Regions from separate parts of the Shewanella sp. LC6 genome, predicted to be linked through region 2. Evidence: riboswitches for the same ligand, from Rfam matches in the RefSeq annotation. Region 2 holds a riboswitch; each other region holds the start of a gene.
What was found. Region 2 has a riboswitch for lysine ahead of FJD32_RS07730 (Na+/H+ antiporter NhaC family protein). Riboswitches for the same ligand answer to the same signal wherever they lie in the genome.
Positions count from the first base shown of each region.

Region 1 (10,461 bases), 2.3 Mb from region 2:
CTCTCATCCTTTACTCTTGGTAAGGCCGCTAGATAACTCACAAGCTAGGGAATATAAACCAGTGGTTAGCTTGTTTAATGGAGAAAGAACGATGAGCCCAGATCATAAGCCAGAACTAACCACACCACCTTTCCCTGTCATTCCTCAGGAAGCCTTTGACTGGTATGACGAATATGCCCACGGCATTATCGACCGCCGTGAGTTTATGGCTCGCCTTGCGGGCCTTGTGGCACTGGGTTTTACCATGACCACGCTGACGGGCGCACTAATGCCTAATTACGCCTTAGCCGAGCAAGTCTCCTTTAACGATCCCAGCATTCAAGCCAGTTATGTAAAGTTTCCATCTCCCGATGGTTATGGTGAAGGCCGCGGTTATTTAGTCTTGCCAAACGCGTTGCTGATCCCAGGCCAAAAGGCGGGCGATCCTAAGACCTTAGATCTCAGTAAAAAAGCCCCTGTGGTATTGGTGGTGCACGAAAATCGTGGCTTAAATCCCTATATCGAAGATGTGGCTCGCCGCTTAGCGGCCAAGGGGTATATCGCCTTTGCCCCAGATGCGCTTTACAGCCTTGGTGGATATCCTGGTAATGATGATGCGGGCCGCGCCATGCAAGCTAGCCTTGATAGAGCCAAAATCGAGCAGGACTTTATCGCCGCCGCGCGCTTTTTAAGGTCGCACCCGCAGAGTAATGGCAAACTCGGTGCCGTCGGTTTCTGCTTTGGTGGCTATATCGTCAATATGCTCGCCGCCACCATTCCCGATGAGCTAGCGGCGGGTGTGCCTTTTTATGGCACACCCGCAGCAACTGAGCTGCGCAGCCGCGTGAAAGGCCCACTGATGTTGCAATTTGCCGCTTTAGATCAACGGATTAACGATACATGGGCCGAGTATGAAGCCCAGCTAAAGGCTAATAAAGCCGATTACGTCGCTTATCTTTACCCGAATGTGAATCATGGTTTTCATAATGACTCCACCGCCCGTTATGATGAGCCAACGGCTGAGCTCGCATGGACAAGAACCTTAGATTTTTTTGGTAAACATTTACTCGTATAAGTCCATTTGGCGCTATTGCAACGCTTGATGGGCTGATGTTTCTTGTGTTACCAACTTGTAGGTGATTCATTGTTTTATACGCGAGTGGGATCAAAATACTTGCTATCGGTTCCCATCTCGCTAGAATGCCCGCTCGAATACCTTTAAGTAGAGGCGCGCTGCCTATGACTACTTGTGCGGAGGGTGATGCCGCAGATGTACAAGGAAAGGAGTCAGCGCCGAAGTAGCCAGGTCATCAAACCGAGCTGCTGGTTTTGCATCAAATAGGTGCAAGACTGCCATAGTCATCCACTATGGAGCGCTACCTGAAGGGGCTGAGGAGTAATACCTCCCTATAGGTTTTGTTTCTTTATCCTCTCGGTAGATCTCCACCCGTTTTTTGGTGAAAAGAGATCATGGACATTAGTCATTTTGCTGACTCAGGTTGGTCAGTGCTTCCCCCTTTATTAGCCGTCGCCTTGGCGATCATCACTCGTCGCGTACTGTTATCCCTTGGCGTAGGGATTGTGGCCGGCAGTTTGTTACTCAATCAGTTTTCTCCCCTTGATTCATTGCACTATATGTTCAATACCGTGCTGAAGATTTTTTGGGTCGATGGCGCACTTAATCGCGACAATATCAATATGTTGCTGTTTATGTTGCTGCTTGGTGGACTCATTAGTCTGATGACGGTTTCTGGCGCCACCCGCGCCTTTGCCGAGTGGGCAGCTAAGCGCGCTAAGACCCGTCGCGGCGCGAAAGGCTTAACTGGGGTGATGGTGTTTGCGTTTTTTATTGACGACTTTTTTCATAGTTTGTCGGTTGGCGCTATTTGCCGTCCGGTGACCGATCGCTTTCAAATCTCCCGCGCCAAACTGGCTTATCTTTTAGATTCTACCGCTGCGCCCGTGTGCGTATTGATGCCCATCTCCTCTTGGGGCGCTTATATTATCGCGCTTATCGGTGGCATTATGGCCGCCCACGGCATTAGTGAGCAAAGCCCAATCTCAGCCTTTGTTGAGATGATCCCGATGAATCTCTATGCCGTGTTTACCCTGTTGATGGTGCTGGTGGTGATTATCTTTCAAATGGATATCGGCCCAATGCGTAAACATGAAGCATGGGCGCTGGAAGGGAAGCTTTGGGATCCGACTAAGCCTCGTCCAATCGGCTTAGATATGGAAAGCCCTGAAGAAAGTAACGGTGGCATGATCGATATGGTATTGCCGATCCTAACCCTCACCGGCGCGACCGTGTATTTTATGATTTCCTCTGGTGCGGCAGTATTGGATGAAAAAGAGCTGCCATTTAGCGTACTTGGCTCCTTTGAAAACACCAATGTGGGCTCCTCGCTAGTGTATGGCGCGCTGTGCAGCTTAGCGGTGTCAATTCTGCTTGCGCTGCGGTTAAAATTGGGTGCTAAAAACTGGCTTAAAGCCGCCCCGCAAGGCGTGATGGCCATGCTACCCGCCATTAATATTTTGCTGTTTGCCTGGGCGATTGGTGCGGTTGTTCGCGATGTTGAGACTGGCAAATATCTGGCCTCCCTCGCCAACGGTAACTTGCCAATTGAAGTGTTGCCTGCGGTGGTGTTTGTGTTGTCCTGCGCCATGGCATTTGCTACCGGAACCAGTTGGGGCACCTTTGGTATTATGTTGCCACTGGCTGGCGACATGGCCGCTGCCAGCGATATCGCGTTAATGCTGCCAATGCTTGCCGCAGTGCTCGCGGGTTCAGTGTTTGGCGATCATAGCTCGCCGATTTCCAGCACCAGTATTTTGTCGGCCACGGGGGCAGGTTGCCACCATATTGACCATGTGATGACCCAGCTACCCTATGCGTTAGCCATCGCCTTTGGCGCCACCTTAGGCTATTTGGCCATGGGGATTATGCATTCAACCTTAGCTGGATTCGCCGTAAGCGCCCTGTGGTTTGTGCTCTTCACTGCTTATCATCTGCGTAAAACGAAAAATCAGCCTTTGTTAGCTACGGCATAAGGCACTTTTACACGCTATCAACTAGGGGCCTATGGGCCCCTTGGTTTTTTGTGGGCTTGAGTAAGCCTGCATCCGTTCAAATAAACTTAAGTCATCACTTAACTATCTAATTTGTAATGTGAAAGTGGTAGACAGATGTTCAGCACAACGTTATCTTAGGTTTTTAACAAGGATGAAACTTAATCGTGACCTCGATTCAGTTCACTTGCATCAGGAAGATGTGTCTTTATTTCGCAAGAACACCTCCTGAACCGTCATTCCGCACCTAATTTTCGATTTAAAAAACTTGACGGCGATCGGTCATTCTGATCTATTACTCTCTTTTGCAGGTAATTCATCATGGCCGCTCCCGCTATCTCTATCCGTAACCTCGACCACCTTGGTTTGGTCGCTGCACTTTGCCAAGAACTCGGCATTGCTCGCATGATTGATGCGGTGCTACCCAAAACGCCGCCCTACAAAGTCTCACATGGTGAAGCGTTGGTGGCGATGATACTGAACGGTCTTGGCTTTCATAGTTCGACCTTGCACATGTTCCCGCAATTCTTTGCCAACAAGCCTGTAGAACGCCTGATTGGCCCGGGGATCTGTGCCGATGACCTCAATGATGATGTGCTCGGCCGCTGCCTTGATGCCCTCTTTGAGGCCGATGTCAGCACGCTTTATCAGGTGATGGCGGAGCAGGTCGTTGAACGATTGGGGCTCAAAAGTACTGCAGTACACCTCGATATCACCAGCTTCCACGTCGATGGCGCCTATGACCAAGCCGATGGCGAGCAGCTCGGTAAGTTGCAATTGGTACGGGGCTATAGCCGCGACCATCGGCCAGAGCTAAACCAGGTTATCCTGGAGCTTATCTGTGAAAATCAGGCCGGCCTGCCCATCTACATGCAAGCCTTGAGTGGTAATATTAATGATACCAAGGCCTTTGCCCAGACGGTACGGCGCCACTTGAGCAGTCTCAAGGCCGCGCAGGAGAGTCGTTATCTGGTCGGCGATGCGGCGCTGTATTGCGCCGACACCTTGCAACTACTGGCACAACAGCAACAGTTGTTCGTGACTCGTGTGCCTGTCACCCTCAATGAAGCCAAGCGAGCCGTGGCAACCATTGGCACCCAGTCGCTGGTTGCGCTGGGCAATGGCTATCATGGCTGTTGGCAAAGCGCCAATTATGCCGACGTCGCGCAGCGTTGGTTGCTGGTGCGCAGCGAACAGGCCAGCCACCGTGAGCAGCAAACATTAGCCAAAAACCTACTGAAAGACAGCACGCGTGAACTGAAAGCCTTCAACAAATTATGTGCCCAGCGTTTTGCCTGCGAGACCGATGCGCAGGCTGAATTAGCCCGTTTTGCTGTCAGCTTAAATCTGCTGCAACTAGAAGCAGAAGTCGTGAGTGAACCTATCTATGCAGGGCGCGGAAGGCCCCAAAAGGGTGAAATGCCGGTGAACTACCAATTTCACATCAAGGGGTTAGCCGCAAGTAGCTTGGCGCGGGTGGCTGAGGCGCGCAACCAGACAGGGGTGTTCATCCTCGCGACCAATGATCACAGTGAAACGCTCACCATGGCTGAGCTGTTGGCTACCTATAAAGCCCAGCAGAATGTCGAGCGTGGTTTTAGGTTTCTGAAAAGTCCCGAATTTTTAACCTCCTCGTTATATCTTAAAAAACCGGAACGTATCGAAGCGTTGCTGATGGTGATGACCTGTAGCCTGATGATTTATGCGGCGCTGGAGCACCGGATCCGGCAGGGCTTAGTAGAGCAGAACCGGAGTGTGGCGGACATGAAAAAGAAACCCACGCAAAAACCGACTGCGCGGTGGATTTTTTTACGCTTTGGCGGGGTGCACGAGTACCAGTTGGGAGAGGCGCCACCTCAAGTCACAGGACTCACAGTGGACCAGCAGATCATTCTCGACGTGTTAGGCGAACGGTATCGGCAAATTTATTCCTAAATCAGGTGCGGAAAGTCGGCCTGAACAATATGCGATAAGACTCTAGGTGCTAGGTGCTAGGTGCTAGGTGCTAGGTGCTAGGTGCTAGGTTCTAGATTCTAGATTCTAGATTCTATAAAAGCATTACAGCAGTGCAATCCCTTGGCTAATGGGTGTTGGCCAAGTGCGGTAGCCATGGAAAGATTTTTGTCGGTTCACAAAGTAGTGAACTGGTTATTTAGCGGCCTTTCGGCCGAGGTGAATCAAGGTCGTGGGTCTTCAACCCACACCCGACCAAGAGGGGATCAACAGCAATTCCCTCTTGGATCTCCCTTGCCGCCCCTAACGGAGTTGAAAGCCCCTTGGGCATTAAGCGTTCTTATGCTATCGCGTCAGACGCTCGTCCCTGATTCGACTGACGCTATCTCGGCATCCATGCCTCGCTCACGCAACGAACGCAAATGCCCTGCGGCAACTCCGAGGGGGTGGTGTATTCCTTCGGCTCAGGTGTTATAGGTCGATTGTTAAGGCATAAAAGTGCCTGTCCAATTTTTTTAACCTCAGTGTCAGTTATAAACAATGAAAGTTATACCTATCCGAATATTTTAAATAATTTAATAAAATCAAATAAATGGATGTTATGATATGAAATATGCACTTGTACCCCTTTTGTGTTTATGTCTTTCAGCATGTGGTGGCGGTGGTGGAGATTCTTCAGCAGAAACACCTACCCCACCTCCTGTCACCAAAGATCCCTTGTCTAAATTTATCAATATTAAAGACCAATATGCAGGTATTGAGTCTGCAGCTCCATTGAATACAGAAACATTAGGCCAAGTGTACAAGTACATCTTTACACTCATTCCTGAATTACTACCGGACTATAACGATCAAAGTGGCGAACTGGGTTCGACTTGCTCTGGTGGTGGAACGATTAAAATTTCGAATGGAAGCTCAGATAAAGAAAAAAATATTGCTTTCACTAATTGCGTTGAAGATGGTATGACAACTAACGGTAAAGCTACTGTGAGAGCAAACCGATTTTCCACCGATGGAATACTTATTGATAGTACCGTGATTTTTGAGGATGTTGATGTAAAAGGTACTTTAGGTCACAGTTTACTTGCTGGTACTGCACAATATGTAGAGCAGGACTTAACTTGTGCAAAAACTGAAGCAACATATAATTTAATGTTTTCAGATGTAAATAATAAAAAACAAATCTTATTTTCAAATTTTAAATTTATTAGAACTGGTAATGAGATGGTGTTATGTGGAAATGATGGTTTTAGGATACAAGGTCGCGTATTCGATTCATCTTTAGGGTTCTGGGATGTCCAAACGAATGAATTATTTAAACTTAACACTATGGTACATGCCTATGAAGAAAGTGGTGAGTTTGTTGTTAGGGGAAGTAACAGTAGTCAAGCTACATTTTCAGTTGAATTCTATAAGGAGTTAAGAGGAAACATAATCTCTAATTACACCTATTATAAAATTATGCTACATAGTGGCATGGTAAATAAAGAATATGCTTTTTTAAAGGAATACTATAAACCCTCCATATTGACCTCATTTGAGGATGCGGATAACGATGGAATAACTAATGGTTGGGAGTTGGCTTTTGGTTTAAATCCAACATCGGCTTTGGATGCGACTCAAGATTTAGATGGTGATGGCTTTACAAATTTGCAAGAGTTCTTATCTTTTGGTCATCCTAACGATAAAAAAATACTTCCTAAAATTGCTGATCTCGGAGTTACTTTATCCCATGAAACCCAAGGCTATTCTAAAAAGATTATCGTAAAAGCTGAAGTCGAAAGTGATGTAAAATCAACTGACAGCGGAACAGTGTTGACGACCTACTCAACATCTCTTCCTGTTTATTTTGATAGCGATAGTTATGCTCATTCCAATTTTTGTACTTTAACAGATAATCGGCTCGAACTGACCTGTAAATGGGATAATATATCACCAGGATATAAAGCTGTTCAAGAGATCTATTTAAATGCTGACACAGCAAATGGAGCAGAGATTAAAAGTGTTATCACTGCAAAAATACAGCATCTTGGACATGATGAGGATTTGTCGAATAACCAAGCAACAATTGATGTTGCAAGACATGCTGCTGATGTATCTTATCGATTGTGGATTGATAACCGTCAAGAGTATATGATGGAATTAGTTGGTACTTCACAAAAGCTAGCGTTTACAATTCATCAGCAAGAATCTAAATTTGGTGGCTTTGATCCTGTGACCGGCAATAAAATTAGACTGGACATACCGGAAAATATCACATTATTAAGTGCCGAATGTGTTAATAGCCATGAAAAGTATAGTTGTTTGGTTGGAAACGAAATTGTTTTTAAAGACTATCAATGGGCTTATAGTTTTACACTTGATATTAGGGGAGATAGTCAAGGGGAAGGGAAGTTAGTATTCAATTCACTCAGCTCTATAACTGGTGATAAAGTGTTATCTTCAATACCATTTCCAATAGTGGTTGGTCAATCTACAGAAGCATTACAAAAACAGATTGATATGGCGGCCGATGGTGAAAAAGTTAATGTTCCGGCAGGAATTTATATTGGTGATTTAGATTTATCTAAAAAACAAACGCTATTAGAGGCGGAATCTAAAGGTGCTAAGCTTTATAGCAGCGAAACTTCATTTTGGCAACCAAGTTTAATTATTGATAAAAATAGTAGTGTAAATGGTTTTACCTTAGCTAATCACTATATAAAGGTAGAGGGTAGTGGAGGTGCTATTACACGTAATTTATTTGATGGTACACCAAACAACCTCATGTCAGTATCCATTTTAAATAGCGGAGAGATGCTTTTTGAACAAAATATATTGATAGGTAAGGCTCTCGATAATGGTTACGTATCTAGTAATTTGGATGATGATTACCATTGCCCTAGGATTGAAAGCGGTAATTATGCTGTTGCACAAAATACTAAGACTAGACTAGTGAATAATATATATTTTGGCAATCTTTTGGATGCGCCTGATTTATATTTCGGATGTCAGTTTCTTAATGCAAGTATGTCCTCTGAATTAGAAATCTACAATAATACTTTTCTTGGGCTAGAATCTGTAGTGAAGCTTATTTATTATGGGCTTGATGAGCCATATTATAAAATGTCAATCGATAACAATATCGTTTCAAAATCTAGATATTTAATTGATAATGCTTCGTATGCTAGTACTTTGTATAAGTTTGCTTCTGGAAGCAGCATTAACTTAAGTAATAATATAGTTAATGATGTTAGGGGGGTGTATATAGATATGCAGGACCAACAAGTTGAAGTGAATACTTTTTTTGCCGATCCTTTACTTGATAATAATGGATATCCTTTTAGTAACTCACCGGTAATTGATGCTGGTGTGCCGTTAAACGTAGATGTCGATTTATATGGTGTAGCAAGACCAATTGACGGTGATAACAATGGAACAAAAGTCATTGATATTGGTGCAATAGAGTTTAGATTAAACTGATTATGCTACATTCTTTAATTGTTAAAGCTCTAATTGCTAAACAGTGGATGCAAGTTTGCTAAATAACCAGAAATGACTCATGGAATGTAAAGCACAGGAATGGCAGGTTAGTATTACTATGACCTGCCCATTTTTCTCAACGTCACTGGTGCAACAATGCCAGTTCTGGTGTATCCCGTAGTATTTATGTTTTCTGATGAAAAGAGCTGTTCAGAATAGAAATGGATTTTGGAATGAAATCAGTTTTACAAATTACCTTAGGGATCTTGTTAGCGGGTTTGGTCACTTTGTTAGTGCGAATTGGCTATTTGAGTTATATCGAATACCGCCTGACGCAAGGGCTTAATGAGTTTGCTATGCAACAAAAGCAAACTGAACTTGCTCGCCAACAAGCCGCAAAAGAACGCAAGATTATTGAATATCAACAGCAACAAATTGCAATTCAGCGGGCTGCGGAACAGCAACGTATCGCTCAGCAAAATGAAGCGGCACGCATACGTAAAGCCGAAGCATGGCGCAAATACTATATCGTCCCCGAAGACTGCAAAAACTATAAGTCAGATGAGCATATGGTTAACTGTCTAAACCATAAAGCCGATGCCAAAGCAGAATTTGATAGAGTTTATGATTCTACAAATATTCAATAGATTTTAGTTTTTACTTAATATTTAATAGTTATCTTGATTGGTTTTTAATCATTTTAAGTTTTAATTTTAAAAAAATGGAGTTTTTATGAGAATTGATGAAATAACATTTCACAACTTTAAATCAAGAGATAGATTTGCTAGTGTTAATTTTTCTGATGATAATGTTACTATTATTTTCGGTGATAATGGTTGTGGGAAAACAACATTTTTAAAAGCTATTAGCGCATTTCTTTCTCAAGATGAAAGTTCATTAAAGGCATTAGGTGTTAATCGTATTGAATGTAAAATATCTGATGGTGGTAATGTAAGAGATGTTATAGTCTCAATGGATGATGGGGTCTTTAACTGGGAAGAATTTGAAAATAGTTTTTTACAAAATTCCAGATCTCTTTCTTTAGGTGTTGAACGAGGTGTAAGCACTCAGGCTGTGAATATTGATCCTGAGCTATTCTATGATTTTTTTATGAATTTCAATAAAAATAATGATTTTTTTAACGAAGCTCGTTCAGTTGGCTTTCAGAGAAAGAAAATTTTTGAATTATCTGAGGAGTTATCATTCTTTATTAGAAGGCGAAATGCTGTTAAATATAGAAATAGAAGGCCTGAAATTGACTTTGGAAAGCATCATTTATATTTACAGAATATTAAGATTGAAAATATTGAAGAGCTTTTGTTGCAACGTTATAGGATAGCTAGGTTCACAGCTACACGAAAAATTCAAAGCGCACTATTTGATACCTTGTCAGTTGCTATCGATATAGAAAATAGTAACCCTTCAACAAAAGTTTCAAATAGTGAAGTGTTAGGGCAAAGGATATTGGAAAATAAAGATAGAATTATAGAGGCTCTTGATGATGGTGAGGATAATAACTTTAAAAATAGAATTGTTAATATTTTAAATAAAATTAACCAGAAGGGTGAGCTAGATAAAATACTAGGACATTCATTACTAAGTCAACTTTTTGAAAATATGATTGATGAATTGGAAGTTGAAAAGCTTGTTTTAAGTTCTATTAACTTATTGGTTGACAAATTTAATGGATATTTAATAGATGGTAAAAAACTATTTGTTAATGGTAGGGAGGTTTATGTTGAAATTGATGGTGAGCACCATACTGTAAACGAGCTTTCAAGTGGGGAAAGACATATATTAACTTTTTTAGCTTTGGTTCTTTTTGAGGGGCAGGATCGTAATTTTTTAATTATTGATGAGCCTGAAATATCATTGAATATAAAGTGGCAGCGAGAGTTGATGTCTATTTTTTCAGCTCTGTTACCTACGACTCAAATTATTGTTGCTTCTCATTCTCCGGCATTAGCTAAGAGAAATCCGAATTTCCTTTCTGAACTG
Region 1 is NZ_CP043902.1:4,036,069-4,046,529, reverse strand. Features, by position in the region: gene FJD32_RS18200 (dienelactone hydrolase family protein) at 92-1,054, shown strand; lysine riboswitch at 1,195-1,366, shown strand; gene FJD32_RS18195 (Na+/H+ antiporter NhaC family protein) at 1,450-3,030, shown strand; gene FJD32_RS18190 (IS1634-like element ISShes12 family transposase) at 3,370-4,983, shown strand; gene FJD32_RS18185 (choice-of-anchor Q domain-containing protein) at 5,608-8,463, shown strand; gene FJD32_RS18180 (hypothetical protein) at 8,697-9,110, shown strand; gene FJD32_RS18175 (AAA family ATPase) at 9,196-10,461, shown strand, end outside.
Region 1: linked by a shared signal. The riboswitch ahead of FJD32_RS18195 (Na+/H+ antiporter NhaC family protein) and the one ahead of FJD32_RS07730 (Na+/H+ antiporter NhaC family protein) in region 2 are both predicted to bind lysine.

Region 2 (10,461 bases):
GTCGCTGCTTACTTATTTCGCCGATCGCCAATCACCCGTGCAGGATTACCGGCGACGATAGCCCATGCGGGGACATCTTTGGTGACAATACAGCCCATGCCAATCACCGCATGGTCGCCAATGGTGACACCATCAACTATCCCGGCCTGTGCGCCAATCCAAACATCTTTACCTATCACGACGCCTTTAGAGTGAGAGGCTTGTTGATAAATGGGCGTATCGGGCGCCATGCCATGATTAAAGGCATAGATAGTGACATGATTAGCAATGCGAGTTTGGGAGCCAATTTGAATCCCCACTCGACCGCCATCGAAGGAGCAGCCATGATTGATGGCGACTTCGTTACCAAGGGTAATAGGGCCATGTAAAAAACATTCGGCGGCAATCATGCAATGATTACCTATCTTGATATCGCGATTGGGCTCGGCAAATAATTGTGCCTCGGGGGCGATAAAACAGTTATCACCAATGGTGACGGTTTCGAGGGCGCAAAGGTTGGTTTGAATTTCATCCTGCCAAGGTTTAGCCCAGACTAAGTGTTTTTCTTTGAGTGAAAAATACAGCCAGGGCATCCAAGACAGACGCTTTTTGTGTTGGCTCTGATAATCAGGCAATGCGGTTGTGTTTAGCGTCTGCATTTAGCCACATTTCCCCGGTTTGAGTTCGAGCACTTGAATATATTCCCGATCATCCTCATCAACCGCCATCCGCCAAAAGATATCTAAGTCATACAAAGCCACTTGATATAGCTTGGGATCATCCTTGGCTTTTTTATAGGCAGGGCGAGGGTCTTGTCCGAGTACGCCGCGGATAAGTTCGGCCAAATCAGTATAAGCGTCCTGTTTGCTATAGGCGTTAATCTGCGTTGCCGCGAGCTCGGAAAAAACCACGCTAATCAGCTTAGGCGCTTCTTGAGCGATACCGCCGACGGCACCTTCAATCGAATCTGAGAAGGGAATATAGGGCTTTATATCGATAATCGGCGTGCCATCGACAAGATCCATGCCTGAAATCTCCAGGCATACTTTGCCTTTACGTTGCACCACTCGGTGGAGTTTTACCACGGATTGGCCAATGCCGTTTGGGCGAAAAGTCGAGCGGGTTGCGAATACACCGAGTTTTTCATTACCGCCTAAACGCGGTGGGCGAACTGTGGTTTTCCAGCCTTGGGCGAGATTTTCATGGAAACAAAACAGCAGCCAAAGGTGGGAATATTGCTCGATGCCACGCACGGCGTCGAGATGATTGATATGGCCTTCCAGCTCAACATAACCGCGTGCTTCCACCAAACCAGGTTGCCTTGGAATGCCAAATTTTTGTTTGTAGGGGGTACGGCAGGTGGCCACAGCGGTAATTTGGTTGGTAAATGTCATGCAAAAAACACCTAAAGGAAGGAGCAACAACCCAAACTCAGATGGCTTAGGTTGTAAAGTACAACAAGAATGGCGTGCAGTATAATACACGCGATGAACTAGTCGGCGGTGGCCATTTTAATCGCTTGACCGACACATAACGCGCGGCTGATACAGCCTTGCGCAGCTTCTTCCATCATCACACATTGTTTGATGATGATACCATTAGCACCTTTATCAGCCGCAGCGCGGCGGGCTTCGGTTCTCGCTTCGCTTAAGGATGCTGGCACGCCATTTACATCCGCTTGGCAAGATTCTCCTTGCACTAAGCCTTTCAACTCGTAGTGGCCTTTAGGCAAACTATCACCTTCAAATAGCGTAACATCGCCCGCCTTGAAGTAGTCACTAATCGCCTCACCGTCTAAATTGCTATTAAAACTGTAGTCGCTGGCACAGGCGCTAAGCAGGAGCACTAATGCACTTGAGAGGATGATTTTCATGGTTTGACCTGAGATTAAGGGTAAAGAAGCGCAGTCCCATGGACTGCGCGGTGCTGTGCGATTTATCTCAGTAAATTCTATCGCTTAAGATACTTTTGATAAAGCTGCTGGTGGCGATTATTCAGATCTATTTGTCTTCCTTCAATCCAGATCGCATCAATTTTGTTACTCATGGGGTCGAGGATATCTCCGTCACTCAGCACAACGCTGCCCTGATAGCCTACTTCGATAGCGCCTAAATCGTTAATCCCTAACAGCTTTGCAGCATCTAACGTGACAGATTTCAACGCTTGCTCTGCCCTAACGCCATAAGCTGCGCTGTAACCTGCGGCATAGGGTAGGTTACGACTGTTCCAATCCGATGAAAAACCAAGGGCATAGGGAATGCCGGCATTTGCTAGCAACGAAGGGATTTTAAACGGTAAATCTACCGGTTCATCTGTGCGTTTAGGTAGGCTTAGGGTGTGCGGGTAAATCACACTGGCATTCACTTCCCTTAAGCTTGAGGCCAGTCGCCATGCATCATAACCACCAACAATGACCAATTTAAATTGATATTTTTTAGTCAGGGCAATCACTTGCTCGATTTGGTTAACACTGTCTGCGTGGGCAAATAGCGTCGCTTTACCTTGGTACAGTGGCAACATGGCCTGCCAACGCAGATTGGGCGTGTTGTCCGTATCCTGTGCATTTTGACTTAAGAAATAGCGGTAACCGTCCTCAAAGGCGTTGATTAGCTTATCAATAGCCTGCTGATTTTTTTCAATCGCTTTGGCTTTTCCTTTTTCATCCTCTGGCATGCGTTTTATCTGTGGCCAGTAAACATGAAATTGGCCTTCACTGGGGTGCAATGCATCTTCAATGGTCCACGCATCGAGATCGACGACCACCGATTGGCCCGCGAGTCCGTCACCACTAGGGACGATTTGTGCGTGAGTGATGCCATTATAGCGAATGGTTGGCAGCAGCTCCGAATCCGGGTTGTAAGCCGTTGCTGCAGTAATTTGCGGGTTAAAGTCACCGACTTCAGCGTTATCTACGGTCGGGCGAACCATCTCGATTTCCACTAAGCCAAGACTGGTATCCAGTGCAATAAGGCCGGGATATAAGTGTTTGCCCGTGGCATCGATAACCTGTGCTTTACCATCAGCCCCGTTGACGTGTAACTGTGGTCCTAGCGCACTGATTTTGCCGTTTTCGATTAACACATCGGTATTGGTTAGTACCCCTTGGCTGACCGTATGCACAGTGGCGTTTTTAATCAACACACCGTGAGTTTGTTTAGGCGTAGGGATGAGATTATGTGCCTGCACGGACAAGGTGATGGCCAGTGTCGACAGCAGCAAGGTTGTGGGTAAGTGCTTCATTATTTTGCTCCCTGATGATGTTGGCCCCAAGCCTGATAATGGGTATCGCAGTGCCATTGTGGCTCGTTAAGCGGTGTAACTTTTTCACCCGCCTTAGCGTTATCATCACTACTGAGAATTTTTTGGATAAGAGCGGCACGCTCAGCCACTACTTGCTGCTGGGCAAGCTGGTCTTGGTCGCGATCGAAGTAGCGTTTGCCTTCAACCCAAGCCTGGGTCACTTTGGCATAAATCGACAGCGGCTCGGCGTTCCAAAGCACAATATCGGCCATTTTGCCTGGGGTGAGTGAGCCAATATACTCATCGACTCTGAGCTGTTTCGCTGGGTTGATGGTCACCATATTCCAGGCATCTTCCTTTGACATACCGCAATACATCATTGACTTAGCTGCTTCTTGGTTGAGTCTGCGCTGCATTTCGTAGTCATCGGAATTGATACTCGTCAACACACCTTGTTTTTGCATTAGGCACGCGTTTTGCGGGATCGCATCATAAACCTCGAACTTATAAGCCCACCAATCGGCAAAGGTCGAGGCGCCCGCACCATGGGCAGCCAGTTCACTGGCAACCTTGTAACCTTCAAGCACATGGGTAAAGGTTTGCACTTTAAAGTGGTAGGCTTCGGCTAAGCGCAGGAACATTAAAATTTCCGACTGTACATAAGAGTGAATATGCACATCGCGCTGTTGCTTAAGCACTTCGGCCACCGCCTGCAGGCGATAACTTGGGCGCGGTGCGAGGGTTTTCTTCTTCTCACTGCTGCGTAAATCATCATAATCCTTCAGTGCATTCTCATAGGCGAGTGCTGCATCGAAGGTTTCTTCAAATAAGGCTTTTACCCCCATGCGCGTCTGCGGGAAGCGCTGCACAAACTTTTCGCCCCAGTTACTCTGTTTAACGTTTTCGCCAAGGGCGAATTTGATACTGGCAGGGGCATTGGCAAACTTTAGCTGTTCTGCGCTTTCTCCCCACTTCATTTTTATTAACTGGGATTGGCCACCAATAGGATTAGCGCTGCCATGGAGTAATTGTGCGCTGGTCACACCGCCCGCGAGTGCGCGATAGATGGAGACATCTTCAGGATTAATCACATCGCCAATCCGCACTTCAGAGGTGACTGCGTCGGTGCCTTCGTTGGTGCCGCCGTTGATGGCAATATGGGAATGCTCATCGACAATACCCGCTGTTAAGTGCTTGCCCGTTGCATCGAGGACTTGATATCCAGAAGGCGTGTTGAGTTGCTGGCCGATTTTTTCAATCTTGCCATTGGCCATTAGCAGATCCGCATGTTCCAAGATACCTTGTTTATCTGAGGTCCACAGGGTGGCATTTTTAATATGGAGTTTCTCGGCTTTGGGCGCCTCACTTAAACCATAGGCGACGTTAGGGTAGGTCAGTTGACTGACTAAGGTTTGCGATGCATCGGCTTTAGGCGTGCTTACTTGCTCCGTCTTTGGCAGAGGCGTAAGGGCAATACCAGCAACATTAATGCTACGACTTTGGGCGTCTACCATCCGGCCTTGAATGCCGTCTTTGGCAAACCAGAGGGTAAAACGGCTGATCCCATGAATGCCTGCATCAGTTAAATTGGCGTTAAAGCTGACGCGGCCGTCGTCTTCAAGCTTGAGGTTGGAGAGTGGAATACTCTTCTCGCCACTGCTCAGATTTCCTTGCAAAGTGGTTTTGCCTGCTTTGTCTGCTTCTTCAAGGTTCAAATCTAAAGTTAAATTATTCAACGTCAGCTGATAGTCACCCAACATCTTGGCTTGTGAAAGTGAGCGGATGGCTTGTTCTTGTCCCTGTAGCCAGACACTGTAAATTTGTCCGTCTTTAAAAATATTGCCCTTAGTAATGACAAAGTCCGCCATATAGCCCGGAGCAAGTTTTCCGGTCAAGTCAGCGGTTCCTGCCATTTCAGCAGCTTGAGTGGTGAGGGCCGCGAGGGCTTTATCTTCGCTGAGTCCTTGCGCAATCGCTTGACGAAGGCGTGGCCAAAACGCCTCGGTCTTAATGCCAAATTGGGTAAACGCAAAGGGGATACCTGCATTTGCTACTGCGGCAGGGTTTGTGGGCGCGCGCTCCCATTGCCTGAGTTCTGCAAGGGAGACTTCGCGATCGGCATCATCGGTACCCACATCGGGTGCTTGTGGGTAATTAAGAGGAAGAATTAAAGGATAATTCAGAGCCTTTAATTCGTTGATCCGAGCATACTCTTGGCCACTTGCGAGTAAGTTGGCGGGCTGCTTATGTTCTTTGAGTAGGTTAGCTGCACGCAATAAATCGTTCAGATTTTTTGTTTCAAATACGATTGGTTTCTCGGCTAAGTTATCTAAACGTTCGAAGGCAATATTAAATTCAATTTGAGGTGTAGCTGAACTATTAACCGATTTGTGCTTATTTTGGTTATACCAGTTAGCATCAGCAAAGGTTTGCCTGATAAGCGCGATGCTACCCATGAGGGAATTGGGATAGTCTTGTTCTGACGTACCTTTATCGAAGGCCATAAAAGGTTGGCTGTGCGCCCTATAAATTACCTCGTTGGCAGTTTTGTCCGCGAGTGAAAGACTGACACCCGTGCCTCGGAAAATACCATCGAGTTTACTACTTTGTACACTGGTAAAGCCGTTATTGATCCAATCTCGTGCGCGTTCTTTATTGGGGTAAATGTAATTAAACCATTCTTTTTCAGCGTGAATTGCACCATTTTCAGCATTCCCGCCAATACGCTTAATATCATATACCGGACGAGTGAGCTGCAATTTGGGATATTCAAACTCGATAGCATAATCGGTAAAAGGATCGATAAAACCGGGATAAATAGTATAACCACTGAGATCGACTTTTAGTGCTGCCGCGGGGATATCACCTTGGTCAATAATGGCTTTGATCCGATTGTTTTCAACTAATAATGTGGCATTTGAGAGTCGTTTCCCCGGTGCAAGAATTAATTCTGCATTGGTCAATGCAGTTAACTTATTGACGGGGGGGATGGGATTGGCCTCGGCAAAAATGGGTTGAGATACAAAACTACTTATTATGCCGCAGCTTATTATTATCTTATTGTTTATCTGCATTTTTTATTCACTTAGACGGAGGGTGAATAAAGAGTAACCTAAAGTAGATGTAAATACTAAAGATGAATTGTAACGCAATTTAAGCATTTACTTGAATGACAATGGGCGGGGTGGGATAGGCATAAAAAAGCTCGCAGGGCGCGAGCTTTTTTATGTTACTCAATGATAATAGCGAATGGCTATTGTCATTACCATTACGGTATTGGATTAGATTAAGAAATCATCCATAGAACGGCCTTTATTGACTTCGTTCTTAAATACTGTTGGCATACGGCCTTGACCTGTCCACTGGATCACTTCGCCATCAACTTCAATTTGGTATTTCGCTGGACGAGGAGCGCGTTTCTTGCTCGAGGCTTTAAATGCAACACCACCTAAATCGTCGATTGATAAACCAACGGCTTCCATTTGTTGACGGATTTCTTCAATTTTTGCATTACGAGCAGCAATAGCTTGCTGTTCTTCTGCTTCCATTGACTCACGCTCAACTAAAATTTTATCTAGTTTAGCCGCTAAATCACGCAGTTCTTCAACGCTAAGATCTTTTACAGCAGCTTTAAAACGACGACCGTGAGTTAATATCTCTAAAAATTCGCTCATATCTATTTTCGTCCCACTCTATTTTTATTACAGGATAATGGTGAACAACAGCTAAATGATAGAAACTAATATTGCTCGAATCAAATAAAATTATGCAATAAACAAAAATTAAATATTATTTAATTTTTGAACTTTTTATATATGGCAAATAAGTGTTCAAAAATGTGGCCAATACGACAGTCTTAAAAATGCAAACAAGCGTTTGACTTTGGTTGACGTTAACGTTAACAGGACGTAAAGTGGCTCTATCCTGCATTGGTGATCACCAATGTTTTGTCCATGTACATGAAAGTGTAGGAAGGAAGCCCTATGAAAGTATTGGTGCCTGTTAAGCGCGTAGTTGATGCCAATGTGAAGGTCAGGGTAAAAGCTGACAACACCAGCGTTGATACCGCAAACCTCAAAATGGCGTTGAACCCTTTTTGTGAAATTGCAGTAGAAGAAGCGGTTCGTTTAAAAGAAGCGGGCAGTGCTACTGAAGTAGTGGTCGTCAGCATCGGCAATAAAGCCGTTCAAGAACAATTGCGTACCGCATTAGCATTAGGTGCTGATCGCGCGATTCACATTGATACTGAAGAAGAGTTAGCACCAGTATCAATTGCCAAATTACTTAAAGCAGTACAAGAAAAAGAACAAGCGCAATTAGTGCTGTTTGGTAAGCAATCCATTGATGGTGATAATAACCAAACGGGCCAAATGTTTGCTGCATTAACGGATATGCCGCAAGCGACCTTTGCTTCAGCAATTAAAGTTGAAGGTAATTCACTTCAAGTTGCTCGTGAGATAGATGGTGGTATGCAAACCTTAAATCTACCGTTGCCAGCTGTGGTGACTGCGGATTTACGTTTGAATGAGCCACGTTATGCCTCATTACCTAATATCATGAAAGCCAAACGTAAGCCGTTAGATGTGCTGACGGTAGCTGATTTAGGTGTGACGCTCAAAGCGCATCAAACGGTGATCAAGGTAACGCCGCCTGCTGAACGTAAGGCCGGTATTATGGTTGCGTCGGTAGCAGAGCTGGTTGAAAAGTTAAAGAATGAAGCGAAGGTGATCTAAATGGCCATTTTAGTATTAGCAGAACACGATAATGCGGCGCTGAAACTGGATACCGCTAAAGTTGTCACCGCAGCTCGTGCGATCGGCGGCGATGTACATGTATTGGTGGTGGGCCATCAATGTGGTGCAGTGGTGCAAGCCGCTCAAGCTCTACAAGGTGTCGCGCAAGTATTAGTTGCCGATAACAGCGCTTATGAAGCGCATTTAGCCGAAAACGTGGCTAAATTGCTGGTGGACTTAGCACCAAACTACAGCCATATTCTCGCAGCGGCATCGAGTGCGGGTAAAGACACGTTACCGCGTGTGGCAGCACTTTTAGATGTGGCGCAAATTTCGGAAGTGATTGGCGTGGTGAGTAGCGATACCTTTGTTCGCCCGATTTATGCGGGTAACGCCTTAGCGACAGTTCAAAGCCATGACGCTATCAAAGTGATGACAGTGCGTGCCAGTGCTTTCGATGCGGTGACACAGGGTAATAACGCTGCTGTGACTACCTTGGATAAAGTGTTTGAAGCCAAAGCTCAGTTTGTGTCTCAAGCGCTGACAGTTTCAGCACGTCCAGAGTTAGGTAATGCTGGCATTATCGTATCTGGTGGCCGTGGCATGGGCAGCGGTGAAAACTTCGGGATGTTAGAGCAACTGGCTGATAAGCTTGGTGCCGCAGTAGGAGCTTCGCGTGCGGCGGTTGACGCAGGCTTTGTTCCGAATGACTTGCAAGTCGGTCAAACTGGTAAAATTGTCGCACCTAACCTCTATATTGCAGTCGGTATTTCAGGCGCGATCCAACATTTAGCGGGAATGAAAGACGCTAAGGTGATTGTGGCTATCAACAAAGACCCTGAAGCGCCTATCTTCCAAGTTGCCGATTATGGCCTCGAAGCTGACCTGTTCGAAGCCGTTCCGCAGTTGATTGCAAGCTTAAGTTGATTTTATTTGTGAGCTAAGTCAGAGTAAGCGGCTTCGCGGTGGTAACTGCTTAGCCGCTTATGTTTTTATGAGCCTCACGCCCATGTATGGGCGTTCTTAGAAGTAGAGGCGCACCAAATATCAGTAGTGATCAGTAGGGTGATTCCGTTGATCGTTCACGAAAGGATTTGGTGCCGAAGTAGTTTGATTTATCACGATCAACTGCTGGGGTTGTGTCTAATAGGTACAACACTGCCATAGTATTTCCAGATACGGATATTAGGAATAGTTACTATGGAGCGCTACTGATAGGACAGGTGATCTTGGGTATCTATTGCCTTTTCCCACCAGTTCAGTCGCCCTCCATTCGTATTTTGACGAAGAAATAATCAATGACTGTAGTTAGTTATGCCGATTCGGCGCTTTCTTTGCTCCCGCCTGTGGTTGCAATTGTATTGGCGATTTTTACTCGCCGAGTGCTTCTTTCCCTCGGTTTAGGAATTGTGATTGGAGTATTATTGCTCAATCAACTTTCTCCTGTGGCCAGCGGTGAGTTTTTATTTAACAGTGTAAAAGGACTTTTTTGGTCGGAAGATGGCGTAAATTCTTGGAATTTATACATTCTCGGTTTCTTGATTGTATTGGGGATGATCACCGCTCTAATTACTGTGAGTGGTAGTGCTCGGGCATTTGCTGATTGGGCAATGTTACATATTCGTAATAAGCGCGATGCGAAATTACTGACCATGTTTTTAGGCTGTGTTGTTTTTATTGACGATTATTTCAATAGTTTAGTCGTTGGGTCTGTCGCAAGGCCTGTTACCGACCGTTACCATATTTCCCGCGCTAAGTTAGCTTATTTATTAGATTCTACCGCAGCACCAGTTTGTGTCATTTCACCGGTATCAAGTTGGGGCGCTTATATTATTGCGTTAATTGGCGGAATATTAACAGCACATGGTTTTGCGGATTCAGGGCATTTAAGTGTCTTTATTCAAATGATCCCTATGAATTTCTACGCAATTTTCTCTTTATTATTACTGCTTTGTGTGGCGTTTATGGGCTTAGATGTTGGCCCTATGCGTGAACATGAATTAAATGCCATGCGCGGTAATTTATACGATGAGACTAAAGGTTTACCGCCAGGTGCTAATGCTGATTTACCCGAAGCTGAAACAGGTAAAATCCTCGGGTTATTCCTACCTATCACAGTACTGGTATTTGCGACCCTGTATTTTATGATCGATAGCGGTGCCCAAGTATTAGCTAAAGAAGGCATTGAATTTAATATTATTTCTGCTTTCGAGAAAACCGATGTGAGTTCATCACTGTTCTTTGGTGCCCTGATTGGTTTAGCGGTTGCGCTGGTACTTAACTTAGTGCAAGGCGTTGAAAAATCAATGGTATTAAAAGGTGTAGTGCAGGGCGCTCGCTCTATGTTGCCTGCGATTTACATCTTGTTATTTGCTTGGACCATTGCAGGTGTGATCGGCCAGCTTGAAACCGGTAAGTTTATGGCTAGCCTAGCCACTGGGAATATTCCCTTTGCTTTCTTACCTGCATTAATGTTTGTGTTAGCGGGCCTGACCAAAATGCGCGACAA
Region 2 is NZ_CP043902.1:1,688,434-1,698,894, forward strand. Features, by position in the region: gene FJD32_RS07690 (acyltransferase) at 9-638, opposite strand; gene tsaA (tRNA (N6-threonylcarbamoyladenosine(37)-N6)-methyltransferase TrmO) at 639-1,373, opposite strand; gene rcsF (Rcs stress response system protein RcsF) at 1,472-1,852, opposite strand; gene FJD32_RS07705 (amidohydrolase) at 1,930-3,219, opposite strand; gene FJD32_RS07710 (amidohydrolase family protein) at 3,219-6,293, opposite strand; gene FJD32_RS07715 (H-NS family nucleoid-associated regulatory protein) at 6,501-6,893, opposite strand; gene FJD32_RS07720 (electron transfer flavoprotein subunit beta/FixA family protein) at 7,203-7,952, shown strand; gene FJD32_RS07725 (FAD-binding protein) at 7,953-8,879, shown strand; lysine riboswitch at 8,975-9,171, shown strand; partial or broken gene FJD32_RS07730 (Na+/H+ antiporter NhaC family protein) at 9,251-10,447, shown strand.

Region 3 (10,461 bases), 880 kb from region 2:
GATTTAGGCCCAGTATGCAGATCGAGCACTATATCCGCCGCATGGGCCATAGCCTGTAAGCTAACCGCCAATCTGTGGCCCGTGGTCACGCCCCAATCGTTACGTAACCGCTGCTGGCAAGCTTCAATCAAGGTGCTGCGATATGCTTGAATAAGTTCGCTATCGCTAAGCTCGGCATACTCGCTGTACCAAGCGGGTAAATCTATCGCGTGATTTAAGTACTCACGATTCCAGTTTACGCCAGTGATAGGGTCAAAACGCCCCAATGTAAACTCACCGCTTTTTTGATTAATCCCCAGCGGATTAGCCAAGGGCACTAAGGTAATCTCACCTAAGATGTGGCAATTTTCCAACTGCTTCATCAATTGATAAATCACCGCATTGCCTTGCACCTCAGCGCCATGGACATTAGCCTGAATATACACTTTAGGGCCAGATACGTGACCACTTGGCTTGAAGTGATAAATCGGCAGCGTCAGAGCCTGCCCTGCGGCAAGCTCCCCAATTTGCAGAGACGATGTTGTCGGCAACATACTAAACGCCTTCAAACAAATTTTCGTGCAACGCTTTAACCACTTGTGCCGCTTCGGATTCGGCCACTAACACACACAAGTTATGCGGGCTGGCACCTTGGCAGATCATGCGCACATTATGGGGTTCGAGCACTTCAAACACGCGGCGACAAATACCCGCAGTCGTAGCGATGCGATTACCGATAATCGCCACCAATGCTAAACCATCCTCCACGCGCACGCGGCAATGTTGCGATAATTCTTGCAGTAACGCTTCACTTAATAAACCTTGCCCGCTTGAATCGGAGCCGGTTTTATCTAAGGTCAGGGATACGTTAACTTCGGAGGTGGTGATCAAATCCACACTGATCTTGTGTCTTGCCAATGTGGCAAAGGTTTCAGCCAAGAAGCCCTGTGCATGCAGCATTTGTAGGCTGTGCAGATTGAGTAGCGTCTGGTCGCGGCGCAGCGCCACCGCGCGGAACACGGGTGCATCTTCAACCTGATGGCGGATCCAAGTGCCACCCTTTTCAGGCTCCTTGCTTGAACCGACAAACACTTGAATTTGTTGGCGCACGGCCGGAAGAATCGTCGCAGGATGTAATACTTTAGCACCAAAGGTCGCCATTTCGGCGGCTTCGTTAAAGCTGATTTCGGCAATCGGATGGGCATTTGGCGCGAGGCGCGGATCGGTCGTATAAATCCCGGCCACATCGGTCCAAATCTCAACCGCTGAGGCTTTTAACGCTTCGGCTAACAGTGCCGCAGAATAGTCGCTACCGCCACGGCCGAGAGTTGTGGTTTGCCCCGCTTCATCTGAGCCAATAAAACCTTGAGTCACAATCACTTGCTCAGATAACAGCGGCAGTAAATGCTCACTCGATAGCAAAGCAATTTGCTCAACCTGTGGCTCGGCGCGGCCAAAATGGCTGTCGGTGCGCAACACACGGCGCACATCGAAGGCACTTGAGTTGGCGCCTTTTTCGCGCAATACCGCCGCAAATAATGCCGACGAACACTGCTCGCCAAGGGACAATAACTCATCCATGGTGGCCTTACTGCGCTGGGACGCCAGCGCTTCGCTTAATACCGCCATACGGCTTAACAGCTTATCTAATGCGGCAGCAACATCGTTAGGGCGACCGAGTTTATCTAAGATAGCGTATTGAATCTGCGCAATTTGCTTTAATCGTTGTAAGCGACCATCGTCGTTTATTGACTCTTGGGTCAGTTCAACCAACAGGTTCGTCACGCCACTGGAGGCGCTAACCACCACTAAACGGCAATCGGGATTGCCCAGTACGATATCGGCGCAGCGATTCATTGCACCGTAATCGGCGACTGAAGTACCACCAAATTTTGCGACAACAAGAGACATTAGCGCACCTCCGCAGAAGCAGAAGACACGGCACAAACTAGGATAAGATATTGATTAACTAACATGATTACGCTCCGAACTAACTTCGTTCGAAGAGCCTGGTGCTCAATGATACGCACCCCAATAGAAGGGAAACAGCAATCGTCACCAGAAGCTCTCCACCAATTACAGGTGACAATCGTTAGGATTCAGCCTAAGCGACCGACATAAACATGCAGCAACCATATCTATGCCTCGGCGTTAATCTCCCTCATCAATCATCGCTGGAGTTTGTGCTCCTCTGACTGACTACCTAGTTAACGCTCCTCTTCTGTTCCTTTCCGCCGGAAAGGGACGAAAAAAGTAGCAATAAACCCCTAATGAAGTCAATGCTAATTTCACACACTATATACAAATTCAATAAACGCATTTAAAAACAATGGGAATTTAAAACGTTTGCGACTCATGCCAAATGAGAATAGGGAAAAATCAATCAGATCTAGCAAAGAAGAAAAACAAACTAGCCTTGCCGTGAGATCAGCAAAGCTTAGCCAGAGGAGCGATTAAAAGCGTCAATCGCGGTTAGGTGACCAAGTCCGGTAGCTCATAAACCAAACGCACATAGTCGTTAAATCGACCTAAACACACCTCTGTTTGCCCGGCTAATGTACAAGGCACTAAACTCACCTCGCCCTGTTCCACCATGTAGATAGCGTATTGATTAAACTTTTTCCCCAACTGCAAGGCCATACTGCGATCAATAAACACGGCCCAGCTCTTCTCCATATGGGATAAATCTGGCGATGCCCCAATCAGTGCACGATAGGGACTGCCTAATAATTCAATTTCACGTAGAAGTTGGCGGTCGAGTAATCGGTTTTGGCTGGGAGTGAGGAGGGTTGAAGCGGGATTATGGGCGGTAATTACAGCAAAGGAAAAATCACAGGATAATGCTTGAGTAAGCAAAAACAACGGCGTTTGATAATGCTGCCACAAATCTTGAGTCATGTTGTCCATTGGTAGTCTAGTCGAAAAATGAACCCGCGCTAGTTTAACAGAGAGCCTAAAAAATCCAAAGAGGCGTGAACTGGCTCACAAGAATTAAAAATACATTAGTTATACTAATCAATGACTAAAGTAAATATCATGGTAAATCAGCGTCTCAGCCTGAAATTTGTTAACATTTCATTTGTTAACAAATGCCTAAAACGAGTACAATGTCGTCATTGGCCAGTTAAGCAGATAACATTAAGTTTGCTTAATCTTGACAAGGGTTTGTTAGATTCCTCTGCGAAATCACCTTATGCTGGCCAGACATCTTTTAAAATGTGTTCTACATTTGATTTATCATTTAAACATTTTAAAAAAAACAATAGTTAAGGAACTATTTTTAACTATTGCTTATCGAAGTTGATACTGGTTACGTTTTATCGTATTACACTTTAAACGTTCACTTATATACATCCTGACGTGTAGCCGTGAAGATCTTCCCTTTGAAGCACAGAGCAGTAAGTGGAAGTATCAACATTTTATGAATATAAGAATCCGATGTAAGTGATTCTTATGGTTAGAATATTGGTTAAAATTTAGGTACTTAATATGCAAAATCCGCACATTCTGATCGTTGAAGATGAAGCCGTTACCCGTAACACGCTAAGAAGTATTTTCGAGGCAGAAGGGTATGTGGTAACTGAGGCCAATGATGGCGCAGAAATGCATAAGGCTATGCAGGAAAATAAAATTAACCTCGTGGTTATGGACATTAACATACCAGGTAAAAACGGTCTGTTGTTGGCACGTGAATTACGTGAAATCAACAACATCGGTCTGATCTTCTTAACAGGCCGTGACAACGAAGTCGACAAAATCCTTGGACTTGAAATTGGCGCGGACGATTATATTACCAAGCCGTTCAATCCTCGTGAATTGACGATTCGTGCTCGCAACCTTCTGACTCGTGTTAATAGCGCAGGCAATGAAGTCGAAGAAAAGAGCTCTGTAGAATACTATCGTTTTAACGATTGGAGCCTAGAGATCAACAGCCGTTCTCTCGTCAGCCCACAGGGTGAATCTTACAAACTGCCACGTAGCGAATTCCGCGCTATGCTGCACTTTGTTGAAAACCCAGGTAAAATCTTAACTCGTGCCGATCTACTGATGAAGATGACTGGCCGTGAGTTAAAGCCACACGACCGTACTGTTGACGTGACAATCCGTCGTATTCGTAAGCACTTCGAAAGCTTGCCAGATACGCCAGAAATCATCGCTACCATTCACGGTGAAGGCTACCGTTTCTGCGGTAACTTAGAAGACTAATCTTCAACTTACCGTTTGAACGCCATAAAAACCAGATCCTAGGATCTGGTTTTTTTATCTCTGCAAAAAAGGTTTTAGCTGTACGAAATAAAGCAAACTGGAAATCCAAAATACAACTCAGTGAACTGGAATATTAAGCGCCAGATAAGTATTGAGTGTGTTGTGATTAAACTAAGCAGCGTACTGTTAAATAGGCTTAACTCAGAATCATACAAAATAAAAAAGAGTGAGGACGTTACCCCACTCTTTTAAAAACGCCACTCTGGCATAAATACCAGTCTGATATAAATGCCAACCTAACGCTGAGTTATTTGCCGCTTTTAAGCTGTCTATCGAGGAAATCCGCCAGCGAGCGGTATAAGTGATTACGCACTTTCTCACCGCGCATCGAATGCTTAGACCCCGGATAATCAATCATCTGGAACAGTTTGCCTTCGTCCTGCAACGCCTTATACACGCGAGTACTGTTTTCAAACAACACGTTATCGTCGGCCATGCCGTGGTACATCAATAGCCCCGACTGATAGTTTTTCACATAGGGGAACACGCTACTGGCTTCGTAACCCTGCTCATTATTCGCGGGATGAGCAAGATAACGCTCAGTGTAGTGAGTGTCGTACAAGCGCCAATCGGTGACGGGCGCGCCCGAAATTGCTGCTTTAAAGTAATCTGGCGCCTTAAATAGACTCATCAAGGCCATATAACCGCCGTAGCTGTGGCCATAAATCGCCACATTATCGCTATCAACAAAGGGCAAGCTGCGCAGGTAATCGACACCAACCTTTTGGTCGTTCACTTCCGCCTCGCCCAAGTGACGATAAATAACTTGCTCGAACTTAGTGCCTCTGTGGGCACTGCCACGGTTATCCAGTTGAAATACCACATAACCTTGCTGCACTAAGTATTGGGTAAAGTAATCCTGCTCACTCCAGCTATTCGTCACTAATTGCGCATGTGGGCCGCCATATACGCGCACGACTACGGGGTACTTTTTGTTCGCATCGAAGGGCACGGGTTTAAAGAGACGCGTTTGCAAGATTTGCCCATCTTCTGCCTTAAGTTCTTTAAACTCAGGCAGTTGCCACAGTCCGGCATAGTCATACAGAGGATGACCCACTTTGACTTGGTTTTGCTCCACCCACGCCAAATGTTGGCCCTTATCGCCGTGTAAACTGATCTGCGGCGGCTGAGATAAGCTATTGAAATAATCCAGATACACGCTTTGATTATCGGCAAATACCGGATCGTGCATCCCCGCCTCGCGGCTCACACGCTCAATCTTGCCGCCCGCTAACGGCACTCGGTAAAGGTGTTTTTCGATGGGGGTATCTTTGCGGCCGGTGAAATACACCCAACCTGCGGTTTCATCGATATATTCCAGCTCATCGACTGCCCAATTGCCCTTGGTCAGTTGTGTCTTCAGCTTACCTTTTAGGTCAAATAAATAGAGATGATTAAAGCCGTCACTCTCCGAGGCCCAGATAAACGCCGACTGTTGCGTTAAGAAGTGCAGGTCATTGTTTAGATTCACCCAAGCATCGCTGCGCTCTTTGACTAAGGTTTTCGGCTTGGTCAGCGCATCGAGCGCCACCAGTTGCAGGTCTAATTTTTGTTGATCGCGGCTCTGCCACTGGAAGGATAAATGCTTGCTATCCGGCAACCAATCGACGCGAGGCAAGTAAATATCTTTATTTTTATCATCGCTTAAGGTGACCCAATTGATGGCTTTATTATTAAGGGTCACAACACCCAGTTGGATCTCGACATTGTTTTTACCCGCCGCCGGATAACGCTGCTCGGTAAGCTTAATGCCATCGGCGTAGATTTCATTGCGGGTGACTAACTCAACGCCAGACTCATCGATACGGGTAAAAGCGATGGCCGACTCATCGGGCGCCCACCAGTAACCCGTCATACGATCCATTTCTTCCTGGGCGACAAATTCCGCCATGGCATTTTTAATCGCGCCGCCACCGTCGGTGGTCATGGCCTCAAGCTTTTTAGTCGCAAGATTAAGCACATACAGATTTTGGTCCCGCACGAAGGACACAAAGTTGCCCTTGGGCGATAGGCGCGCATCGGTGGCAAAGCCCTCGCCTATCGGCAGTTGGCTAACGCTGTTATCCGCTAAGGAGAAGTAATACAGATTACCCGAGGCAGGGATCAACAGCGCCTTGCTATCGTCCGCCCAGAAATATTCCATAATGCCGTCGCCATAAATACGTTGGCGCTCGCGGCGGGCCTTTTCTTCATCGGACAGTTCATTGCTCGCCAACTTATCGGCATTCAGCAACAGGCTAGATTCGCCCGTCTTCACATCCATTTGCCAGAGATCGTAAAAGTTCTGGTTGTCTTTACGTCCCGCAAGATAGGTCACCCTTTGGCCATCGGGGGATAACTTTAATCCACGGGGGCTCGTGCCCGCCAAGGCAGGAGACGCATTCATGCGCTCGATAGTCAGCGGCGTTGTGCCGCCCTCAAGTGCATAGGCGGGGGTAAATATCGCGCTAGAAACCATGGCCAGTTGACTCGCTATCAGTAGGGATGAGGCGCCCAATGTCACCGAGCGCAGGGAAGAAGCTAACCCATTTTTAGTCATTATTATTCCTTGGAAGCATATTCGCCCTTGATGGACGATGAAAAACTGCCGCCATTGTGCCAAGGCACAGCCTAAATAACCTGAGCTTCGGATAAGAATTTAGCTCCCAAAAGGAACTAAATGCTCGTTCCCTGATCCGATCATTCGACCAAGAGTGATTAGAAAAAGGAACGAGCATGAACAAACTAGTTGAAACTTACTGTGATGTCGATGATTTCTGTCAGTTATTTATCCCACATTGGCAACGCTTATTGCTTGATAATGGTGAAATGAAGCGTAATAGACCTTGTCGCCTTTCTCCCGCAGAAGTGATGACCATTATCATTCATTTCCATCAATCACATTACCGAGATTTCAAAAATTATTATCTGCACTATGTTTGTCGCCAGCTAAAACCCTATTTTCCAGAGTTGTTGAGCTACACTCGTTTCCTTGCATTAATGCCTAGCGTCGTTGTCCCTATGTGTAGCTATCTGACTTCAAAGCTTGGAAAGCCAACGGGAATTCAGTTTGTCGACTCCACTAAAATTGAAGTCTGTCATATTATTCGAGCGAAGCGAAATAAGGTTTTTGAAGGCATTGCCGAACATGGAAAGGGAACTATGGGCTGGTCGTTTGGATTTAAACTGCATCTTATTATCAATCACTTGGGTGAAATTGTAGCGTTAAAACTGACGAAAGGTAATGTCGATGACAGGCAACCTGTCAGTGAAATGGCTGAGTCTCTTTTTGGTAAGCTTTATGGTGATAAAGGCTATATTAGCCAAGCCCTAACAGGTGAGCTTTTGGAAAAGGGCGTTGAGTTAATCACCACAGTTCGTAAGAACATGAAGAAAAAGTTTATTTCTCTATGGGATAGAGCAATCTTAAAAAAGCGATTCATCATTGAAACAGTGAATGACCAATTGAAGAACATTTCCTATATTGAACACTCAAGACACCGCAGCGAGCATGGGTTCATGCTCAATCTACTTGGTGGATTGATTGCATATTGTTTAAAAGAAGAAAAGCCATCGTTAAATCTAACAGCTCAGGAGCTTGAACTGTTAGATAGCTCTAATTTAGTGCTGGCTTAACCAGATCTGAGGTTAAATAAAAAGCGCAGGCAATATACAGATACAAATTAGCAGGCAAACTCCTTAAGTTAGCTTAATTTTCAAGATAACTCACTCAGCCTGATACAAAGGGATAACCCTCTTGGCTTAAATTGATTAAAACCCGCAGCAACATCGCTGAAATTGTCGACTAACTGAGTTATTATTCGCGGCAAATAATGAAATTGACCTCAATGTTGAACCCCTAAAGGACCTAACATGCAGACTCTTGCCCAGCACTTAACCTCAAAGGCAGTGAACGAATCCCTCGCGCAACTGATTTTGACCTTAGCCGACACCTCCAAAGCCATCAGCCATGCCGTGCGTCACGGTGCCTTAGCCGGTGTGTTAGGCGCGACCGAACAGGAAAACGTGCAAGGTGAAACCCAGAAAAAACTGGATATCATCACCAACGATATGCTCAAAGATGCATTAAAAGCCGACGGTACAGTGCGCGGCTTAGCCTCTGAGGAAGAAGATCATGTGGTTGAAGTCAGCGCCAGTGGTCAATATCTGGTATGTTTCGACCCTCTAGATGGTTCATCGAATATCGATATCAACTCACTTGTTGGCACAATTTTCTCAGTCCTGCCCGCCCCTGCTGGCGAGCTGACTGAAACAAGCTTTTTGCAATCGGGTCGCAATCAGTTAGCCGCAGGTTATGTGCTCTACGGCCCATCAACCATGCTCGCGCTCACCACAGGCCAAGGCGTGCAACTCTTTACCCTGCACCCAGAAACCAACGAATTTTTACTGACCAACGCGGCCATGAGCATCAGCCCAGACACCCAAGAATTCGCCATTAACATGTCGAACCAACGTTTTTGGGAAGCGCCAATGCAGACCTATATCGCCGATTTACTGCTAGGCAAAATTGGCCCGCGCGAAAAATCCTTCAACATGCGCTGGATTGCCGCCATGGTCGGTGACGTACACCGCGTACTTTCTCGCGGCGGTATTTTTACTTACCCAACCGACAATAAAGATCCGAAAAAGCCATACAAGCTGCGTTTAATGTACGAAGCCAACCCAATGGCCTTGTTAGTCGAGCAAGCTGGCGGTAAAGCCTCTACCGGTTATGAAACCATTTTGGATATTCAACCAACGCAAATTCACCAACGCGTAGCGGTTATCCTCGGTAGCGCCAATGAAGTGGACGCTTGCCTAAGCTACCATGGTATCGATTACAGTGAAGAACCTGATTTAGACTAAGGCAAATCGCTTAGATTCTGATTTTTATGATAAAAGCCACTGACCGCAGTGGCTTTTTTATTGTCGCGGAATGCGACATTCATTTTAAAATGCGGCCTAATGGCCGAGAAAGTCGTGGGTCTTCAACCCACACCCGACCAAGAGGGGATCAACAGCAATTCCCTCTTGGATCTCCCTTGCCGCCCCTAGCGAAGTTACATGCATTGGTTAGTGGCTTCGTGCTTATTCAAAAATCGCTAACGCTTCCGATGGCTCCGCTTTACATCCATGTAAAGCCCTCCAGTTCGGCAGTCCCTGCCTCTCGCTCATAATCGTGAAAATCACCGATTTTCATTCGCCCCTTCCCCGAAAGCTACGCAGACGTCCTGTCTGCGTCACGCTATTTTCTTCAACGCCCTTCAGCAACTTCGCAGGGGAAGGTGAACTTCTGTAGCTACAGTGTGGACTGTAAATTCAGAAAGAATTGTACCAGTCCGATCTTTCATACTTGTTATGGGCACTTTTCGCCATGTCTATCATAGGGATAGGACTGGAGTTCAGTGCAAGTACTACCATAACACTTAACAATAAAGTTTATGCATCGGCCACCGCCTTTATACATAAAAGAGAAGTCAGCAATATCTCTATTTTGAGAAATTGAAACTTCTAGATTTTCATTCGGAAGGTTGTGACCATTTAGATATTTAACCACGGTAGCCGTAGCTAGCTCTCGCATTTCAGGCGTCAATTCTTGAGGCTCATTTGAGCACCCAAATATGAGAAATATACTAGAGAGTAAAAGGCCGACTCGATTCATAATGTGCCTATAACGCCGCCAACAGCGGCCGAGCGTAGCGAGGTCCAGCCCCATAGGAGCGATGCTGCTTGGGCCTTGTTATGTGTTGGGGACTACTTAAAAAAGTCACCTTCATCTATATCAGCCAAGCCGATTTCTTTTAGTGGTATATCAAATGATTCTGCTTGCTGCTGCATTAACGTAATGAAACGATGGAACCCCATCATATAGCCGGTTTTATAATCTTCTTCACTAGTTCCTTTTGCAGCCTTATGTTCGCTTATCGATTCACGCGCATACTCTTTTGCAATCGTTCCGAGATCACCTAGATAATTCTTATATTTTTCGTTATCCATAAGACTCATAACAGTGTATTCCCCCCACTTCTAATAAAACCCAACTGTATAGAGTTGGATATTGGAATGATACGAATAAATAATTCAATCATGCCAATAAGTTAGCATCAGCCTCAGTGTGCTATCAACATTTTTCATCCAGAAAAATCGAGACCTTATTAACCTAGAAGCATTTTGGGAAAGATAGGACAGGCACAAATTTTTAGAAAGTCCCTTGTGCTCATTGCCAAATTTGCTATC
Region 3 is NZ_CP043902.1:808,256-818,716, reverse strand. Features, by position in the region: gene FJD32_RS03675 (succinylglutamate desuccinylase/aspartoacylase family protein) at 1-533, opposite strand, end outside; gene lysC (lysine-sensitive aspartokinase 3) at 535-1,890, opposite strand; lysine riboswitch at 2,034-2,208, opposite strand; gene FJD32_RS03665 (DUF3293 domain-containing protein) at 2,452-2,886, opposite strand; gene arcA (two-component system response regulator ArcA) at 3,469-4,185, shown strand; gene FJD32_RS03655 (S9 family peptidase) at 4,493-6,784, opposite strand; gene FJD32_RS03650 (IS982 family transposase) at 6,961-7,860, shown strand; gene FJD32_RS03645 (class 1 fructose-bisphosphatase) at 8,098-9,090, shown strand; gene FJD32_RS03640 (hypothetical protein) at 9,979-10,221, opposite strand.
Region 3: linked by a shared signal. The riboswitch ahead of lysC (lysine-sensitive aspartokinase 3) and the one ahead of FJD32_RS07730 (Na+/H+ antiporter NhaC family protein) in region 2 are both predicted to bind lysine.